Linked DNA regions of Acidicapsa ligni. Each later gene encodes a partner of the first gene's protein in a complex. Links are inferred from orthologs where the notes say so. Each region holds a gene or a part of one and is shown in the gene's direction. Other genes may lie near its edges.

What was found.
Region 2: the proteins of OHL19_RS19810 (region 1) and OHL19_RS18965 are in contact, whole or in part, in a solved structure (PDB 1A0O), measured with the Escherichia coli proteins. The link is inferred for Acidicapsa ligni from one-to-one orthologs.

The regions. Positions count from the first base shown.
Region 1 is NZ_JAGSYG010000007.1:35,654-43,667, reverse strand. What follows is about bases 1,883-4,732. They hold OHL19_RS19810 (response regulator), read left to right. Parts: upstream 1,883-3,036; coding sequence 3,037-3,429; downstream 3,430-4,732. Other genes in these bases: OHL19_RS19800 (flagellar hook-basal body protein), read left to right, coding at 4,196-4,732; OHL19_RS19805 (chemotaxis protein CheX), read left to right, coding at 3,582-4,034; OHL19_RS19815 (hypothetical protein), read left to right, coding at 1,898-2,923; OHL19_RS19820 (FliM/FliN family flagellar motor C-terminal domain-containing protein), read left to right, coding at 1,883-1,910. Also shown: OHL19_RS19825 (flagellar motor switch protein FliM), read left to right, coding at 55-1,041; more of OHL19_RS19820, read left to right, coding at 1,095-1,882; more of OHL19_RS19800, read left to right, coding at 4,733-4,933; flagellar basal-body rod protein FlgG, read left to right, coding at 4,955-5,743; OHL19_RS19790 (hypothetical protein), read left to right, coding at 5,809-6,363; OHL19_RS19785 (flagellar basal body L-ring protein FlgH), read left to right, coding at 6,360-7,130; OHL19_RS19780 (flagellar basal body P-ring protein FlgI), read left to right, coding at 7,436-8,014. UniProt on the Escherichia coli protein: Involved in the transmission of sensory signals from the chemoreceptors to the flagellar motors.
Region 2 is NZ_JAGSYG010000006.1:146,670-153,595, reverse strand. The notes cover bases 2,544-5,381. They hold OHL19_RS18965 (chemotaxis protein CheA), read left to right. Parts: upstream 2,544-3,034; coding sequence 3,035-4,729; downstream 4,730-5,381. Other genes in these bases: OHL19_RS18960 (Lhr family helicase), read left to right, coding at 4,875-5,381; OHL19_RS18970 (cytidine deaminase), read right to left, coding at 2,544-2,952. Also shown: OHL19_RS18985 (NupC/NupG family nucleoside CNT transporter), read right to left, coding at 1-681; OHL19_RS18980 (hypothetical protein), read right to left, coding at 747-872; OHL19_RS18975 (thymidine phosphorylase), read right to left, coding at 986-2,392; more of OHL19_RS18970, read right to left, coding at 2,404-2,543; more of OHL19_RS18960, read left to right, coding at 5,382-6,926. UniProt on the Escherichia coli protein: Involved in the transmission of sensory signals from the chemoreceptors to the flagellar motors. CheA is autophosphorylated; it can transfer its phosphate group to either CheB or CheY.

The DNA.
Region 1 (8,014 bases):
TCCGACAATCAGATTCCTGTTCTGTTTTTTGTTCGACTACGAAAGATTTGGTACATGGAAAAGACACTTAAGCAGGATGAAATTGATGCATTGTTTCAGGCGGCTCGGATCAGCACTGCCGAAGGCAATACAGAAGTACGGGCGAAGGTCTTGCCATATAACTTTTCTTCGGCAGGTCAGATTTCCAATGAGCAGCTACGCGCTATCAGCATGTTGAATGATCTGTTTGCGCGAAATCTTACCCATAATCTTTCAGCGTGGTTGCGTACCCGCATGCAGGTCAACCTGGTTTCAGCGGAGCAAATTACGTTCAATGATTTTCTTCTGCGAATTCCTGAGATTTCCTATGTTTCGTCCGTACGTCTGGAACCGCTGGGAGCGTTGTCTGTGTTGCAGTTGGATCTGGCTTTGGCGCCTTCAATCATCGATCTACTTCTGGGCGGAGAAGGACATCCTGGGTCGCTGCGCGAGCTGACAGACATTGAAGAATCCATTGTCGGACATGTCGTTGAGATTGTTTGTCGTGAGCTGACTGCGGCCTGGCAGCCGGTTGGATTGAGCTTCAACTTTGAGCGTCGTCAGATGCAGACGCAGACCGCGCGAATTATGCCGGTGACGGAAAAAACTTTATGTCTGAGCTTCGAGGTACGGATGGGAGAATCCTCCGGGATGCTCAACCTTGCTTTCCCTGCAGTTGTGGCCAATACCATTCTGCGAAGGTTAACTGGCGAATGGGGGGGCCGTCGCCGTCATGCGGAAGAATCGCGCGCAAGGATAGAGAAAACTGCCCGCAATCTTTGTTTTGGAGCCGTTTTGCAGCTTCCTTCGGTGCGGATTGAGGCGCGCCAGTTAGAGGATCTTGTTGTTGGCAAAGTGATTCGTCTCAATTTGGCTGGCAATGGAAGCGCTGATTTGCGGGTTGGCGGGCAGGTACTTTTTCATGCTCAACCAGTGAAGCTGGGAGCGCATAGAGGAGCCCGACTCGAATCCGTTGTTGACGAGATGATGGATCGGAGAATGGGAACGCAGGTGAGCGTTTAAAGCTTGCTTGCGAAAAGCTGAATGTGTTTAGAGCAGGTGTATGGGAGCGCTGAATGAATGAGATTGGAATGGCAGGGAGTGGAAAGTTTCTCGAATGTTGGATTGATGCCGCGACCGGTCTGTTTGCGCAGACGCTGGCAGGGGAGCCTTTACTGACAGAAGCGCTACCTGGCCTGTCGAGTGCGGGATCGTTTGGCTTTGTGGCTACCATTACAGGCGAGGAACAGGGGCGGTTTGGCGTGATGCTCGATGGCGCCCTTCTGGAAGAAGTCCTTCTGGGAGAAGGTATAGACCAGAAAGCAGGCTGGGGTGAATTGTTGAAGGAAGTCGCGAACGCGGCGGCAGGAGAATTGCTGACGCGCACCGGACGAAAATGCCAGGTTATTGACTTCACGGAGATGAGCGGGGAAACCAAACTTTCGACAGCATTTCGATTGCAATCAGGAGAGCGAACCTGGACCATCCTGATTCGCAATGACGTGCTGCTGGCAGAAGCATTGATCGGAGAGTCTGCAGATGCCTCTATGGACGCAGGCACCTCTGCTTCCGGTCAATCCTACCGTGTTCCGAAATCTGTTGCTGATGCTCCATCTGTGCTTTCGGCTGGGTTGGAATTGCTTCTGGATATAGAGCTGGAAGCTACCTTGCGCTTTGGAGCTCGTGAGATGCCATTGGGTGAGATTCTCGACCTGGGGCCGGGGGATGTAGTGCAACTGGATCGCCACGTCAACGACCCGGTCGATCTCATTGTCGGTGACAAGATCGTTGCCAAGGGCGAGGTGGTACTGGTGAACGGCAACTTTGGTTTGAGGGTGACGGAAGTGTCTGAGCCGCAACGACGGTTGGAGAGTATTCGATGCCTCTTTTAGAAAAGAAAAATGACTTTGGCCGTGATCGGCACACGACGCAACAACAGCCCGGAAGGATGAAGATGAGTGGAGTCGGAAATGAGACGAGACGGAACAATTTTGATCAGGGCCTGGGTATAACGGATTCGACTTACGGGCTCCCCAGTGTTTTAGGGTGGGCAGACGCGCCTGCGAATGGTGGCAGGCTGGCTGGACTATTCGCGACCTGTGCGAATTCGGATTGTGCCAGTGGATGGTTGCACCTCTGGCGAAGCCGTTCCGGTCCGATTTTTGAGCGAGGATGGAGTTGCTCGGCGAACTGTACTTCGATGCTTCTGCAGGCTGCAATACGGCGTGAAATGGGTGGGCGCCAGAGCGAAACAATCAGCCGGAGGCATCGTGTTCCACTGGGACTGGTGATGTTGGAGCAGGGTTGGATTACGCCAGATCAGCTCAGACAGGCGTTGGATGCCCAAAAGAATGCAGGGCAGGGACGACTGGGAACGTGGCTGGTGCAGCATCTTGGTGTTGCTGAGCAACTGGTGACGCGAGCGCTTGGTCTGCAGTGGAATTGTGCGGTTTTGCCATTGGATTTTCATGATGCGGATGGATTGGCCACTGTGCTGCCGCGACTATTCATTGAGGCTTTTGGCGCGCTGCCGCTGCGGGTGGCTGCAGGACAGATCTTGTATCTGGGATTTGAAGATCGCCTGGATCGCATACTCGCTCTGGCTGTTGAGAGGATGTCTGGTTTGCGAGTAGAAACAGGGCTGGTGCGCGAATCCATGTTTGTCTCCGCACATCGACAGATGCTTCAGGCAAGCTTTCCAAATAGCGAGTTGATCGAGGCTTCGTCGGAGTCTGCATTAGTTCGCGTTCTGACGAAGGCTGTTGAACGAGCCAAGCCCGTGGAGTCCAGGTTGGTTCGAGTACATGATTGCTTGTGGTTGCGGATGTGGGTGCGGCCTCAAGTTGGTCCATTACCTAACACGGGTGATGTTGAAGATGTGATTTGTTCACTCGGATCGAGCTAGACGTGCCGACATCCGGGTCAGCCTGGAGTTGATCAGCAGCGAGGCGAGGTTCATGCATTGCTTCCGCAGGCCGATAAGTGCCGTAGCAGAATCTTCCAGGCGGAGTGTTGTCAATGAACGAAGCAAATGCGATGCGGGTGCTGATTGTGGATGATTCGTCGGTGATGCGCAAGATTGTAGAAAGAGCATTGCGACAGGCAGGCCTTGAACCGATGGAAGTACTGGAGGCGGGGAGTGGAATCGATGGCCTTGAAATATTGCGGGGTGGAACGGTACATCTCATTGTTTCTGACATCAATATGCCATTGATGGATGGCCTCGAATTCCTGCGTCAGATTCGAGCACAGAAGCTGGCAGGTGGTGTCCCTGTAGTCATGATTACCACCGAGTCGAGTGAAGAGCATGTGAAGCAGGCGATTCTCTCTGGGGCGCAAGCGTATATTCGCAAACCATTTACTGCGGAGCAGGTGAAAGAGCGAGTGCTGCCTTTACTCGTTGGAGTGTAATTCTCTTGGTTGATATTTAAAAGGCATAGGCAAGTGCTCCGAAGGGATCCTCCATGGTTTTGAACGGTATTCGGATCGGCGCTGGATCTTGGCAGCGCGATGGAGTTGAGGCCGCGATGAAGATACGATCCTTGCGAGAGAATTTGCATTTGATGTCCGATCCGCAAAACCTCCATGAAACTGTGGATGAGGTTTTTCTCATGATGCTAAACATGAGCTGCGATGCTATCGAGCAACAGGCAATTCAAGACTCGGAAACAATTACGGCCGTGGTAGGTTTTGGCGGTTTATTGAGTGGTGCATGTGTCTTTCGTTCTGGAAAGTCTGTGGCTCTGTCCATTGCCGCGACGATGACGGGTATGGAATTTTCTGAAATTGACGACATGGTTAAGGACGCCATCGGCGAACTCTGCAACATGTTGGCCGGCGTATGGAAAGGCAAAGTTCCAGAGCTCTCGGCCAACTGCGGGTTATCGATTCCGGCTGTCATTACCGGTCGCGATTACAGCATTCACGTACAGGCACCTGAGTTTCGACTTCATCAGGAATATCGTTTCGAGGATGAAGTTTTTGAAGTTATGATTATCTGCGATGGATTGCACTAACCTGTCTTGAGGAAAACCTGGTGAGAGTGAAGGTTGTAGTTATCCAAAATGCAGAATGATCTCGCGTATGGCTATATATATCTTTTCATAAATCCTCTCTAATCCTTTTGCATCCTGTTTGGCCCCGTTTCTGCTCTTGTTTTCAGCAGTAGGGGACAAGAATGGATAGTGGATATTACGCGGCTTTTGCAGGGCTGGTGGCTCGGACGCAGGCGCTGGATACGGCAGCCTCTAATCTGGCGAATGCGCAGACAGCGGGATACCGGGCCGAGCGTGAGTACTTTCGTTCAGTACTGCTCGATCCGCTTCAGGGAAACTCGCAACTGGGGCAGACGGTAAACAATTTTGGTGTTCTTGGTGGAGACCACCTCGACATGGGGCAGGGCGTGTTAACGCCAACCGGGAATGCTCTGGACCTGGCAATCGAAGGGCAGGGATTTTTTGCAATAGAGACTCCTGGTGGAGTTCGCTATACGCGGGATGGCAGCTTCCACCGGGGGCGTGATGGCCGGCTTGTAACTGCGGCTGGCGAGTTGGTGCTTTCCAGCCAGCGCCAGCCGATTCCTGTGCCTCCCGGTGCGGTTTCCGTTGGAGTAGATGGGGCTATTTCTGTTGATGGAGCGATTGCCTCGACGGTAGGCGTGTTTGTTTTTCCGGTTGGAACACAGCTAACTCCAGAGGGGAAGAACAGCTACCTTCCGCCCGACAAAGTGCAGCCTGCGCTATCGACTGAAGCCATCGTTCATCAAGGCAATCTTGAAGCGGCCAACGAAGATGCGATTCAGGGCAGCCTGGATTTATTGATGATGCAGCGCCAGGCAGAAACCATGCAGCGCGCGCTGACTATCTTCCACACTGAATTCAACAAGACTGCAGCAGAGGATTTGCCGCGAGTTTAAATCATTCTCAGGAGAAATAGCGTGATACGAGCACTGTATACGGCAGCCAGCGGCATGAGCGCACAGCAATTAAATCTGGATACAATTGCCAATAACCTCGCTAACTCTTCGACGACCGGTTTCCGTCAACTACGCCTTCAGTTTCAAGATATGCTGTATCAAAATCTGGTGACGCCAGGCGCAGCTCAGTCTCAATCGACTGTATCTGCTGGACTGCAGATCGGCCTAGGTACTAAGTCCGCGGCTACGGAAGTAATCATGACGCAGGGCGAACTTAACCAGACGAGCAATCCGTATGATGTGGCGATTGAGGGCTCTGGATTCTTTGAGGTGCAGAGGCCGGATGGCACAACGGCGTATACGCGCGCGGGACAGTTTCACTTGAATAACCAGGGCTCGATCGTCACCACTGACGGCGACCCCTTGCTGCCCACTATAACAATTCCAGCCAATGCCACTGCGGTCACAATTACGCAGTATGGCGTGGTAAACGCGACGCTGCCGGGGCAGACGAATCCGGCACAGTTGGGACAGATACAGTTGGCGACCTTTGCCAATCCTGGCGGTCTCGAGAGCATGGGTGGCAATCTGCTTCAGCAGACACTCAGCTCGGGCGATCCTGTACTTGGAAACCCAGGCGGAACTGAAGGTCTGGGCACGTTGCAGCAGGGATATCTGGAGAATTCTAACGTGGATGTCGTAACTGAATTTGTCCAGATGGTGCTTGCCCAACGAGCATACGAATCAAACTCCAAAGTTATCAAGGCCGCGGATGACATGTACTCCCAGGTAAATAACATGACGCGATAGTTATTCGCAAAATGGATTGGGTACCGATGTCTATTGGAAAGCTTCATAAGCAAAGGAAAGAGCCAATGAACTTGCACCGGTTGAGCCTTAAATCCAAGCTGTCGGCCAGATGTTACTCCATCGCGAGTGGACTTCTGGCTATATTTTTAGTGATAGCTTTGGCGATTTTCTGCGCAATCGCCAAGGGTCAACCGCTTAAAGAACCAAACGATACGAGCATGGATCGAATCGATCCATGCCTGGGGCTGCATTGGCATGTTGTAGTCAATCAGGAAAATCATTCCGGTCCAGATCGGATAATTCTGACGGATACAGCAGATGCGCAAGAGAAGAAGATTGCAAGACATGCTGCCGCAAAAAACATTTTGAAGGCAGTAGCTATTTCGCCGCAGATCATCATTCATGTGGGCGATCAGATTATTGTCGATCAGGAGTCCGAGTTGCTCCATGCGCGATTGCCGGCCATGGCGCTTGAGTCTGGACCACTTGGCGCCCGGCTACGTGCTCGTTTGAGTGCTGGAAAAAACTCCCAGATGAGTGTCAATGGACCGGTCATCAGTGTTCTGGCTACAGGGTTGAAGCAAGCGAAGTGGTTGCCCATGGAATGGAGTTCACGATGACCAATCACAGGCTGCGTGATAGATGCCGATGTCTCCAGATAGCTTTAGCGACTGCGTTGGGTTTCGTGTTTATTATCTCCGGGTTTACGAGTCAAGCCGCAACTCTGCTTACGAAAAAATCAACAGACAAAACTGAAAGCGCCAAACTGACTCCACCAGAAGCAGCGTTGAAGGCCTATATCTCCAGGGTGCGGGCTTCGCAGGAAGCGGAGGTGCGTACGCCCGGATCGATCTGGATTGATCAAGGGCGGTTGGTGCGGTTATCTACCGATGCCAAGGCTGTGCGGCTGCATGATGTGGTGTCCATTGTCGTTTCGGAGAGCCTGGCGGCTTCAACGGACGGACAGGTAAAAAATTCAAGGGCATCAAGCGCTACCTCAGGACTCTCAGGTTTATTTGGCGCGTTAGGTACGAATAACAGACTGCAAAATCTGTTGGGACAAAATGCTACTTCTGGTCTGACGGCACAGGGACAAAGTGTGACCAACTCCAGTCTTGCAACGACCTTTGGAGGAGAAGTGGTAGACGTATTGCCTAACGGAATGCTTGTGGTGCAGGCTACTCGACAATTGACATTTTCACAGCAGACACAGTTGATCAAGCTGAGAGGACTCGTGCGTCCGGAGGATGTGAGTGCGCAGAATCAGGTGCAGTCAGCGGCAATGACCGATCTGGAACTAGAGGTAACTGGCAAGGGAATCGTGAACGACTCAACCTATCGGCAGAATCCCATTTGGAGATTTTTGCAGAAAATGTTGGTGTTTTAGTGGCGCGTTCTGTTGCAGGGCCTCATACGAAGAGAAAATGGTTGCTAGCGGGATGTAGGTGGATGTTCCTGCTACTTGTTCTCGTTGTTGGGAACAGAGAGAGCATGGGGCAATCTGGTTCAACGCCAGTGAGGTCGGAGTCTCGTGGACAAAAAGGGGCGGCTGGGCGTTCTGCGGTGAGGGCTACGTCATCTGAGCGGACTGGTATCGCGCGGCCTGAGTTAGCTCAGCAACAGGCAAGAACTGCATATGCCGATGCTGGACATCAGAGCGTTATCCCAGGAACTGCACAATCAAGCGAGCAATTGGCTTCTCAGCGAACGCGTATCAAAGATGTCGCGTCGATCGAAGGCATTCGCGATAACCAATTGATTGGCTACGGTATTGTTGTGGGTCTGAAGGGTACTGGCGACACGCAACAGACAGTCTTTCCAATCCAGACATTGCTCTCAACTTTGGAGCGGATGGGGATTACGGTTCCGCAGACGGGCAACAACAGCGCCAGTAATATGCAGGTGAAGAATATGGCGGCAGTCTTCGTGGTTTCGACACTGCCGCCGTTCAGCAGACCGGGAGAAAAACTGGATATCACTGTTTCTTCTGCCGGAGATGCCCGGTCACTTGAAGGCGGGCTGTTGTTGATGACTCCACTGTACGGACCGGATGGGCAGATCTACGCGCAGGGGCAGGGACCTTTGGTACTGGGTGGGTATCAGGTGACAGCAAATGGAAACTCCAGACAGGTGAATCATCCCACGACCGCGCGTATTCCCGGAGGAGCATTGGTGGAGCGCTCAGTGCCGTTTGATCTGAAGCAGATGAAGACGGTGAGCGTGATTCTGACCGATGCGGATTTTCATACCGCGGAACGTATGGCGGGGGCC
Region 2 (6,926 bases), on another replicon or contig:
CATCTTCGCCATCAAAATCGTGCCCGGCGAAGTCATGATCACCGCCGAAAGCAGGTGCTTCGCCTCGATGCCCTGGGAGATATACATCGCCATGATGCCGCCGGAAACATGCGCCATGCCGCTGGTCATAATGGTCATCAACTCACTGCGCGTAGCCTTGGATAGAAACGGCCGAATCGTCAGCGGAGCCTCCGTCTGACCCATGAAGATTGAAGCGGCCACATTCATGCTCTCCGCTCCCGAGATGCGCATCGTCTTCAACATCACCCACGCCAGCGCGCGAATAATGATCTGCATCAGCCCGATATGGTAGAGCACCGCAAAAAACGCTGAGATAAAGATGATCGTCGGCAGCACCTGAAATGCGAACATCGAACCGGCATTCGGATGCCCATTCTTCGCCAGTACTTCTCCAACCAGGCCGGCATTGGGCAAACCCAGTTCGCCAAAAAGAATCCTCGTTCCGGAGTAGGTAGCCGCCAGCATGTTCTGAATCACGCCACCAGCCCAGGCCATCGCCCGCTGCCCATAATCGAAGCGCAAAACAATAAACGCAAACAATAGCTGTAAACCCAACCCCCAGGCCACAGTCCGCCATCGAATAGCCCTGCGGTTAGTCGAGCCCAGCCACGCCGCGATCAATACAGCCAGAATTCCCAGCACACCGGTAAATCTATCCAAAAGGCTTGCTCCCTCGCGCTCAATCACGCCGCTTCTATCAATGAATTGCTTATTACCTTACAGTATCAAGCAAACTTCATCAGCCTTTGCCCCAGCTTTTCCGTCTGTAATTCCCAAAAGAAATCTACTTCCGCCTTAATCCCTTCCCTTGTTTTTGCTTTTGCCCCTGCCCTTGCTTTTCTGTCTGTCATTCCCGCAGGGAATCTGCTGTGAGCTTTTGCAGTTGCAGTTGCCCTTGCTTTTCTGGTCTGTCATTCCCGAAGGGAATCTGCTTCTCCCCTCCAGACAATCACCACCCCAAAATTCAAACAGCCCCAAGAAAAGCCACAGCCTCGTCCCGAGTAAACACCCGACTCACCAGCATCACCGCCTCCGGAGCCACCCCAGAGAACGTCAACGCTCCCTCAATCAAAGCAATCGGCTCAGCCAACAGGCTTTCATTCGTCGCATAGAGCGTAGCCAGCGGCTCCCCGGCCGTAACAAAATCCCCACGCCGCTTATGAAAGTCGATGCCGGCATGAGCATCGACCGGCTCCCCAGCCTTCTCGCGTCCAGCCCCCAGCCGCTGCACCGCCCAACCCAGGGCAGTCGTATCCATCGCCGCAATCCAGCCCGTCTGCTTCGCCTTCAGAACGAACGTAGCGCCCGGCTTGTGAAACCCAGCCGGATCGTCAAAAGCTGAAACATCCCCACCCTGCGCCGCCACCATCGCATAGAAATGCTTCAGCGCCGACCCATCCCGCAGCGTCGTTTCAGCCTTGCCGTAACCCTCTTCCGCCGAACTGGCCTTGCCGCCCAGGTACACCATCCATCCAGCCAGAATCAGCGAAAGCTCACGCAAGTCCTCGCTCTGCGAAGGTCGCTTTCCTGAAAGCAAATCCACCGATTCAACTAACTCGATCCAGTTACCCGCCGCATGACCCAGAGGCTGACTCATGTCGGTCATCACCGCAACAGTCCGCGTTCCCGCCGCCTCGGCAGTCGCCACCATCAGCGCCGCGAGGTAATCCGCATCCTCACGCTTGCGCAAAAAAGCCCCCGACCCGGTCTTCACATCCAGCACCAGCGCATTTAATCCAGCCGCCAGCTTCTTGCTCAAAATCGAAGCACAAATCAGCCCCGGACTCTCCACCGTCCCTGTCCTGTCTCGCAGCGCATAGAGCACTCGATCCGCAGGCACCAGCGCAGGAGTCTGGCTTACAATCGCCGCCCCGCACTCCACAATCACCGCCTCGAACTCCTCCAGCGTCAGCGCCGTCCGATAGCCGGGGATAGCCTCCAACTTGTCCAGCGTGCCCCCCGTATGCCCCAGCGCACGGCCACTGATCATCGGCACCGCAAGCCCGCAGGCAGCAGCAATCGGAGCCACCAGAAAACTCGTCTTATCTCCCACGCCGCCCGTCGAATGCTTATCGACAGTCACCTTCTCCAGGCGGCTCGAATCGAACTTCACGCCCGAGTCACGCATCGCCACCGTCAGCGCGCGAATCTCCTCCAGCGCCAGCCCATTCAGCCAGCAAGCCATCAGCCACGCCGACAACTGCTCCATTGGAATGCTTTCACTCGCAGCACCTCGGACCATGAAGCGAATCTCAGCCTCAGACAAACTACCGCGATCCCGCTTCTTACGGATCACATCGATAGCATGCATAGGAGCAGCGGTCTCACCCGAAACAGGCGAAGCATCTTGAGTGTGTGAGTTAGATTGCAAGTCGCATAACCTCATTTAAGTTGTAAGTCGAACGCAAAAGGCAATAGCTCGCGGAAAGGTCGTATAACTGCACTGACCGCGCCCGCCGCACCCGCAGGAAAACTCACCGGTGCATCGCCATCGATGAACTCCGCCAACATCTGCCTGCAAGCCCCACAAGGCGGACTGGGCGCATCGTTGAGATTCACAACCGCCGCCGCAGCAATCCTGATTTCAGGCCCAAACTCTGCCACTGCGCGCACCAGCGCCGAACGCTCCGCACAGATCGTCAGACTATAACTGACATTCTCCACATTCGTTCCCGTCACCGTCTCGCCATTGGTCAACAACAGCGCAGCACCCACGCGAAACTTCGAGTAAGGCGAGTACGAATGTCCCGCAGCGATCACCGCCGCATCCACAAGTTGCTGCATCGAAATGGATAAATCCCCAGCCTGCATCCGGTCCAATCTCATGTCCTGCATGTACCGCGCTGGAAAAGCGCGGAGCTTTAGCCTAAATCGCCACAGCCCTGGATGCAACTTCTCCAGCCGGGCTTTCTCTGCTTCTTTACAACTCAAGTTTGCTCTCTACATTCCGATAAGACTCTTGTGAAATCTCATCCGCAGCATTCCGCGCGGGCAGCAGATTCGGCAGGCAATCATGGACGAACTGACGCGAGAGTTTTTAATCGAGAGCCAGGAAGGTTTAGACCGTATGGAGCGCGGCCTCACCGATCTGGAGGCGCGCCCAACGGATAGCGAACTGCTCAGCGAAATCTTTCGCTCCGTCCACACCATCAAAGGCACCACTGGATTCCTCGGCTTCAAGCGCCTCGAAAAGCTCGCTCATGCCGGAGAAAACCTGCTCAGCCTGTTGCGCGATGGCAAGCTTCAGGCAAGCCAGAACATCATTACCGGCCTGTTGCAACTCATGGATGGCCTGCGCAGTATTCTGCATACGATTGAAAATAACAACAGCGAAGGCGAAGACGATGACTCGCTGCTGATCGGCCAACTGCAGGAACTGCAGCAGCCAGCTCCCGCAACCTCTGCAACCACGCATGCCCTCATTGCGGAATCGTTCCCGGCATCAACTCCATCCATGCCTGTAACTCAACCCTTACATGTAAGTGCTGCTGCTGCTATCGATGCATCGAACCTAACTGCATCCGATAGCACTCTGCGCGTCGATGTCCTGTTACTCAACCGCATGATGAGTCTTGTCGGCGAACTCGTTCTCACTCGAAATCAGATCCTGCAAGCTACCTCTCACGATCCCAATCTAACTCCACTATCGCGCCGTCTCGACCTGGTTACTGCCGACCTTCGCGAGTCGGTAATGCAAACGCGAATGCAGCCTGTATCGAATGTTTTTTCAAAGTTTCCGCGCATCATCCGCGACCTCTCGCAGTCGCTCAATCGCAGCGTCAGACTGGTGCTCGAAGGTCAGGAAACAGAACTGGACAAGAGGCTGCTCGAAGCCATCAAAGATCCACTCATTCACGCCGTCCGCAACTCGCTCGACCACGGCATCGAGCCACCAGACGTACGCATAGCAGCAGGCAAAGATGCCGTAGGCACACTCACCTTGCGCGCCAGCCAGGAAAGCGGTCAAGTCCTCATCGAGGTCTCCGACGACGGCGCCGGAATCTGCGTAGATCGCGTACGCAACAAGGCAATCGAACGCGGGCTCATCGTTGCCGAAAAGGCCGCGCACCTGAGCGACCGCGAACTCATGCAACTGATCTTCCTGCCCGGCTTCTCCACTGCCGAGGCCGTCACCAGCATCAGCGGTCGCGGCGTAGGCATGGACGTCGTGCGCACGAACGTCGAAAAGATCGGAGGCAAAGTCGAGATCGATTCGCAGCACGGTAAGGGAACCTCGCTCCGGTTCTGCATTCCACTCACCCTCGCCATCCTTCCAGCACTCATCGTTCGCAGTCTCGATCAAAATTTTGCTCTACCGCAAAGCGCACTTTTTGAACTCATTCATCTGCCGTTTCAGCAGGCAGCCACGGTCATTGAATGGATCGATAGCAACCCACTCTATCGGCATCGCGGCAATCTGCTGCCGCTCATCTTTCTGAACAACATGCTCTCGCCTCAATGCGAAATCAAATCACACGACGCCAGCGATAGCTATATCGCCGTGCTCGATATAGATGGCCATCGATTCGGCCTCGTCGTCGACAACCTCGCTGATCCCCAGGAAATCGTAGTTAGACCTCTTAGTTCCGTCCTCAAGTCGATCGGCCTCTATTCAGGAGCAACCGTGCTGGGTAGCGGAGACATAGCGCTCATCCTCGATCCCAGCGCCATCGCCGCTCGCGCCAATATCTTCACGCATACGAACTAACTCCCCAGAATACAGATCTCCAGGTTGCTTCTTATTCCGATGCCGGATGATCCATGCCGGATGATTCATGGATTCATTCATTGATTCGATGATCCATTTTGCATCGCGCCGATCCTCCCATCAGGCACTATCCTGAGATAGAAGCATGGCCCCCCGTAAACCCATCTCGAAACCCGCGCCTGTAGAGAAAACTGCAGCGCCCCGCAAACCGCATCTCCCTGAAGAACCGCATCTCCCCAAATCCTCAAATCCCTTCACCAGCTTTCATCCCGTCACCGAACGCTGGTTCCGCGAAGTCTTCGAAGAGCCCACCGCCCCGCAACGCCTCGGCTGGCCCGCCATCGCGCGTGGCGAAAGCACCCTGATCCTCGCGCCCACCGGCACGGGCAAGACGCTGACCGCATTCCTCTGGTGCCTCGATCGGCTGATGCTCCAGGCCCCACCGGCCACTCCCGGCTGCCGCATCATCTACATTTCTCCGCTCAAAGCGCTCGCCGTCGATGTGGAACGCAACCTGCGCTCACCCCTCGCCGGAATCGCCAACATGGCCCGGCGCATGGGCGTCCCCGTCCACGATCCTGAGATCAGCATCCGCACCGGCGACACCACGCAAAAGGAGCGAGCCCGTTTCCGCCGCACCCCATCTGAAATCCTCATCACCACGCCCGAGTCTCTCTACCTGCTGCTGACCTCGCAGGCCTCCGAGTCGCTCCGCACAGTAGACACCGTCATCATCGACGAAATCCACGCTCTCGTCCCCACCAAGCGAGGCGCGCACATGGCGCTCTCACTGGAGCGCCTGCAAGCCCTGACCAAACGCCCCATCCAGCGCATCGGCCTTTCAGCAACGCAGCGCCCACTCGAAGAAGTAGCTCGCTTCCTCGGCGGAGTAGACGTTCCCGTCGAACTCCCGGCCACGCTTCCAGGCCCAGTCAACCCAGTCAACATCGACATCCTCGACGGCGTTCAAGTCCCCGAAGAAGCCTCCTGGTCCGCCGACATCGTCGAAACCACCAGCATCCGCTACCGCCCCGTAACCATCGTCAACGCCAGCGCCCCCAAGCAACTCAAGCTCCACATCGAGGTGCCCGTCGAAGACATGGCACGCCTCGGCCAGCAGGAGGAAATCCCCTCCGGTCCAGCCTCACAAGGCCCCAAACGTGTCTCCATTTGGAATGCAATCCACCCGCGTCTCCTCGAAATCATTCGCGAACGCACCTCCACCATCCTCTTCGTCAACAGCCGCCAGGTCGCCGAGCGGCTCGCCGGCGCGTTGAATGAACTCGCCGGCGAAGAGATCGTCCGCGCCCACCACGGCTCTCTCGCCGCCGCCCAGCGCAGCATCATCGAAGAGCAACTCAAAGCCGGACAGCTCCGCGGCCTCTGCGCCACCTCCACGCTCGAACTCGGCATCGACATGGGCGCCGTCGATCTCGTCATCCAGATCGAAGCGCCGCCCTCCGTCGCCAGCGGTATGCAGCGCATCGGCCGCGCAGGTCACTCCGTAGGAGCCATCAGCGAAGGCATTCTCTTTCCCAAATACCGTGCCGACCTCATCGCCTGCGCCGCCATGACCCGCGCCATGCACGAGGTCCACATCGAGTCCACGCGCTTTCCGCGCAACCCGCTCGATGTCCTCTGCCAGCAGATGGTCGCGATAGTCGCGCGCCCACCCAATCTGCCTCCACCCGAAAAACCAAAGCGCAAGACTGCAAAACAATCCGCCACCTCTCTCGCAAGCAGCCGTCTCTTCGCAGAATTCGACGAAGTCGCCCAGGAAGAAGAAGCGCAACCCGGCTTCGAAATTCCCTTCGACGAACTCTTCCGCATCGTTCGCAGCGCCGCTCCATTTGGCGGGCTCACCCGCACCGTCTTTGAAGGAGTCCTCGACCTGCTCGCCGGTCGTTATCCCTCCGACGAATTCGCCGAACTACGCCCGCGCCTCACCTGGGACCGCATCCGCAACGTCATCACCGCTCGTCAGGGCGCGGCAAGGCTCGCCATCCTCAATGCCGGAACCATCCCCGACCGCGGTCTCTACGGCGTCTTTCTCTCCAACAGCGAAGGCAAATCCCTCCGTGTCGGCGAACTCGATGAAGAGATGGTCTTCGAGAGCCGTCCCGGCGAAACCTTCATCCTCGGCGCAACCAGTTGGCGCATCGACGAAATCACCCACGACCGCGTCCTCGTTTCACCC